2 regions of the Streptomyces sp. NPDC049585 genome follow, and region 1 is predicted to be linked to the other one. Evidence: predicted binding sites of a transcription regulator. Region 1 holds the regulator's gene; the other holds the start of a gene.
What was found. The regulator HrcA, encoded in region 1, represses chaperone genes, less so after heat shock. The targets are predictions, from matches to a motif close to TTNGCACTCNGNNNNNCNGAGTGCNAA.
Positions count from the first base shown of each region.

Region 2: groL (chaperonin GroEL) is a predicted target of HrcA. The motif match lies at 605-631, and genes of this name have one in related genera.

Region 1 covers NZ_JBFAPE010000006.1:156,575-158,971, forward strand. Annotated here, with positions in the region: gene dnaJ (molecular chaperone DnaJ) at 1-844, opposite strand, end outside; gene hrcA (heat-inducible transcriptional repressor HrcA) at 845-1,861, opposite strand; gene AB0K17_RS09885 (MBL fold metallo-hydrolase) at 2,058-2,397, shown strand, end outside.
Region 2 covers NZ_JBFAPE010000021.1:62,118-64,514, reverse strand. Annotated here, with positions in the region: gene AB0K17_RS21345 (cold-shock protein) at 212-415, shown strand; gene groL (chaperonin GroEL) at 755-2,377, shown strand.

The sequences.
Region 1 (2,397 bases):
TCGTGCCGAGTGCGGCCGCCGTCATGGGGATGGTGACCGTGCAGTGCAGGTCGTCGCCGCGGCGCTGGAAGACCGGGTGGCGGGTCTCGTGGATCTCCACGTACAGATCGCCGGCCGGGCCGCCGCCGGGGCCGACCTCGCCCTCGCCGGCGAGCTGGATGCGGGTGCCGTTGTCGACACCGGCCGGGATCTTCACCGTCAGCGTGCGGCGCGAGCGGACGCGGCCGTCGCCGGCGCACTCCGGGCACGGGGTGGGCACGACCGTGCCGAAGCCCTGGCACTGCGGGCAGGGGCGGGAGGTCATGACCTGGCCCAGGAAGGACCGGGTGACCTGCGAGACCTCGCCGCGGCCGCGGCACATGTCACAGGTCTGGGCGGAGGTGCCGGGGGCCGCGCCCTCGCCGCTGCAGGTGGTGCAGACGACGGCGGTGTCGACCTGGATCTCCTTGGTGGTGCCGAAGGCGGCCTCGGTGAGGCTGACCTCCAGGCGGATCATGGCGTCCTGGCCGCGGCGGGTGCGCGAGCGCGGTCCGCGCTGCGACGCCTGGCCGAAGAAGGCGTCCATGATGTCGGAGAAGTTGCCGAAGCCCGCGCCGAAGCCGGCGCCGGCGCCCGCGCCGCCCGAGGAGGACAGCGGGTCGCCGCCGAGGTCGTAGACCTGCTTCTTCTGCGGGTCGGAGAGCACCTCGTAGGCGGCGTTGATCTCCTTGAACCGCTCCTGCGTCTTGGGATCCGGATTGACGTCCGGGTGCAGCTCGCGCGCGAGGCGGCGGAAGGCCTTCTTGATCTCGTCCTGCGAGGCGTCACGCCGTACGCCCAGGACCGCGTAGTAGTCCGTGGCCACTTACGACTCCGCCAGGATCTGTCCGACGTAACGTGCCACTGCGCGTACCGCTCCCATCGTTCCGGGGTAGTCCATGCGGGTCGGTCCGACCACGCCGAGTTTGGCGACGGCCTCGTCGCCCGAACCGTAGCCGACGGCGACCACCGATGTGGAGTTCAGCCCTTCATGGGCGTTCTCATGACCGATGCGCACGGTCATCTCCGTGTCCTTGGTCTCACCGAGCAGCTTGAGCAGTACGACCTGCTCCTCCAACGCCTCCAGCACGGGCCGGATCGTCAGCGGAAAATCATGACCGAAACGAGTGAGATTGGCGGTACCGCCGATCATCAGCCGTTCCTCGGTCTCCTCGACCAGTGTCTCCAGCAGAGTCGCGAGAACCGTCGAAACGGTTCCTCGGTCCTCCTGGTCGAAGGACTCGGGCAGGTCCTGCACGAGCGGCGGCACGTCCTTGAAGCGCCGCCCCACGACCCGGCTGTTGAGCCGGGCCCGCAGGTCCGCCAGCGCGGTCTCACCGACGGGCGCAGGGCAGTCGATCATGCGCTGCTCGACCCGGCCGGTGTTGGTGATCAGCACCAGCATGATGCGGGCCGGGGCCAGCGCCAGCAGCTCCACGTGCCGCACGGTCGAACGGCTCAGCGAGGGGTACTGCACCACGGCGACCTGCCGCGTCAGCTGCGCCAGCAGCCGCACCGTGCGCGAGACCACGTCGTCGAGGTCGACCGCGCCGTCCAGGAAACTCTGGATGGCCCGCCGCTCGGGCGTCGACAGGGGCTTGACCTCGGCCAGCTTGTCGACGAAGAGGCGGTAGCCCTTGTCGGTGGGGATGCGGCCGGCGCTCGTGTGCGGCTGGGCGATGAAGCCCTCGTCCTCCAGCGCGGCCATGTCGTTGCGCACGGTGGCCGGGGAGACCCCCAGCTTGTGCCGCTCGGTCAGTGCCTTGGAGCCGACCGGCTCCTCGGTGCCCACATAGTCCTGGACGATGGCGCGCAACACCTCGAGCCTGCGTTCGCTCAGCATCGCGCGCACCTCCAGGATCAGTGGTCCTACCGTCGTACGGGGATCCGCCGGGCCCTTCCGCCCTTGGCACTCAATGGTCACGAGTGCCAGATCCCGTAGGCAAGTGTACGGCCGGGCCCCACGACCGGGGCAAGGGCCGTCCGCGCCCCTTGCCTCCGGACGGGCAACGCTATCGGTCAGCCGCTAGCGTCGCCGTATGGAAACTCACGCGAACGCGGGCGCGGTGGGGGACGGGGCCGGAGCGCGCTGGGAGCACCTCGCGCCGGGTGTCGTACGCCGCAGACTGCCGGGCTGGGACGCGACCGCCGGCGCGGTCGCCGGCAGCGACGGGGTGCTCGTCGTGGACACCGGTTCCTCGCTGCACGAGGGGGTGGAGATCCGGCACGAACTGCAGGAGATCTTCGGCCTGCCCGTGACGCACATCGCACTGACCCACCCGCACTTCGACCACGTCCTGGGCACGGCGGCCTTCTCCGGCGTCCAGGTGTACGCGGCCGTGGGCGCCGCCGAACTCCTCGGCCGCGAACGCAAGGAAC
Region 2 (2,397 bases), on a different contig from region 1:
GCCCGGGAAGCTGTGGAAATCGGTACGAATAACCGATCGGCCGCCGCCGGATTTCTCGTCCGAGTGACCTGTTGCAGACGGCATCCGTGCAGATACATTCAGCCGCGGTCGACGCGTTCCGGCGCACACCCCCACCCTGTCTGGGGGTGAGGTCTGACCCGGGTCCGCGAAGTGCGGTCCTGTGCAAGGGCCAGTAATAGGGGAGTTAGGCATGGCTCAGGGCACCGTCAAGTGGTTCAACGCGGAGAAGGGGTACGGCTTCATCGCGGTCGACGGTGGTGCGGATGTATTCGTCCACTACAGCGCGATCCAGATGGACGGTTACCGCACCCTCGAGGAGGGGCAGCGGGTCGAGTTCGAGATCTCGCAGGGCCAGAAGGGGCCGCAGGCGGACATGGTCAAGGTGACCGTCTGATCGGTGCGCATCGACCACCGGCTCACTGAAGCTCGCTGAAGCTCGCCGAGGGGCTCGCGTCATCACGACGCGGGCCCCTCGCGCGTTGCGGGCACCCTTGGGCACCACGTGTGACCCAAGGCCCGGCGGGGCAGGCTGCACCGGTAGGGCGGCCTTGCACTCTCAGGGTGCGAGTGCTAATCATTGGGCTTAGCACTCTCCAGGTGAGAGTGACAGATTTGGACCGTCGGTGAGGTCGCGGGCCAAGCGGGGCAAGGAACCGCGGGGCAAGCAGGCCGTCCGTCGCGGGCGCCAGCGCGGTCCGGAGCAATCCACCCCGTCCTGGGAGGACCACTTCACATGGCCAAGATCATCGCGTTCGACGAGGAGGCACGGCGCGGTCTCGAGCGCGGGATGAACCAGCTCGCCGACGCCGTCAAGGTCACCCTCGGCCCCAAGGGCCGGAACGTCGTCCTCGAGAAGAAGTGGGGCGCCCCCACGATCACCAACGATGGTGTGTCCATCGCCAAGGAGATCGAGCTCGAGGACCCGTACGAGAAGATCGGCGCCGAGCTGGTCAAGGAGGTCGCGAAGAAGACGGACGACGTCGCCGGTGACGGCACGACGACCGCGACCGTCCTCGCCCAGGCGCTGGTCCGCGAGGGTCTGCGCAACGTGGCCGCCGGTGCCAACCCGATGGCCCTGAAGCGCGGTATCGAGAAGGCCGTCGAGGCCGTCTCCGCCGCCCTGCTCGAGCAGGCCAAGGACGTGGAGACCAAGGAGCAGATCGCCTCCACCGCCTCCATCTCCGCCGCCGACACCCAGATCGGCGAGCTCATCGCCGAGGCCATGGACAAGGTCGGCAAGGAAGGCGTCATCACCGTCGAGGAGTCCAACACCTTCGGCCTCGAGCTCGAGCTCACCGAGGGCATGCGCTTCGACAAGGGCTACATCTCGGCGTACTTCGCGACCGACATGGAGCGCATGGAGGCCGTCCTCGAGGACCCCTACATCCTCATCGCCAACTCCAAGATCTCCTCGGTCAAGGACCTGCTCCCGCTGCTGGAGAAGGTCATGCAGTCGGGCAAGCCGCTGCTGATCATCGCCGAGGACGTCGAGGGCGAGGCCCTGTCGACCCTGGTCGTCAACAAGATCCGCGGCACCTTCAAGTCCGTCGCCGTCAAGGCCCCGGGCTTCGGCGACCGCCGCAAGGCCATGCTCGGCGACATCGCCATCCTCACCGGTGGCACGGTCATCTCCGAGGAGGTCGGCCTCAAGCTGGAGAACGCCGGTCTCGACCTGCTCGGCCGCGCCCGCAAGGTCGTCATCACCAAGGACGAGACGACCATCGTCGACGGTGCCGGTGACAGCGACCAGGTCCAGGGCCGCGTCAACCAGATCCGCGCCGAGATCGAGAACAGCGACTCCGACTACGACCGCGAGAAGCTGCAGGAGCGCCTGGCGAAGCTGGCCGGCGGCGTGGCCGTCATCAAGGCCGGTGCCGCCACCGAGGTGGAGCTCAAGGAGCGCAAGCACCGCATCGAGGACGCCGTCCGCAACGCCAAGGCCGCCGTCGAGGAGGGCATCGTCGCCGGTGGTGGCGTGGCCCTGCTGCAGGCGTCCGCCGTCTTCGAGAAGCTGGAGCTCGAGGGCGACGAGGCCACCGGTGCCGCCGCCGTCAAGGCCGCCCTGGAGGCCCCGCTCAAGCAGATCGCCGTCAACGGTGGTCTCGAGGGCGGCGTCGTCGTGGAGAAGGTGCGCAACCTGGCCGTCGGCCACGGTCTGAACGCCGCCACGGGCGAGTACGTCGACATGATCGCCGAGGGCATCATCGACCCGGCGAAGGTCACCCGCTCCGCCCTGCAGAACGCCGCGTCCATCGCCGCGCTGTTCCTGACCACCGAGGCCGTCATCGCCGACAAGCCGGAGAAGGCCGCCGCGGCCGCTCCGGGCGGCATGCCGGGCGGTGACATGGACTTCTGATCGACCGCACCGGTTGATCG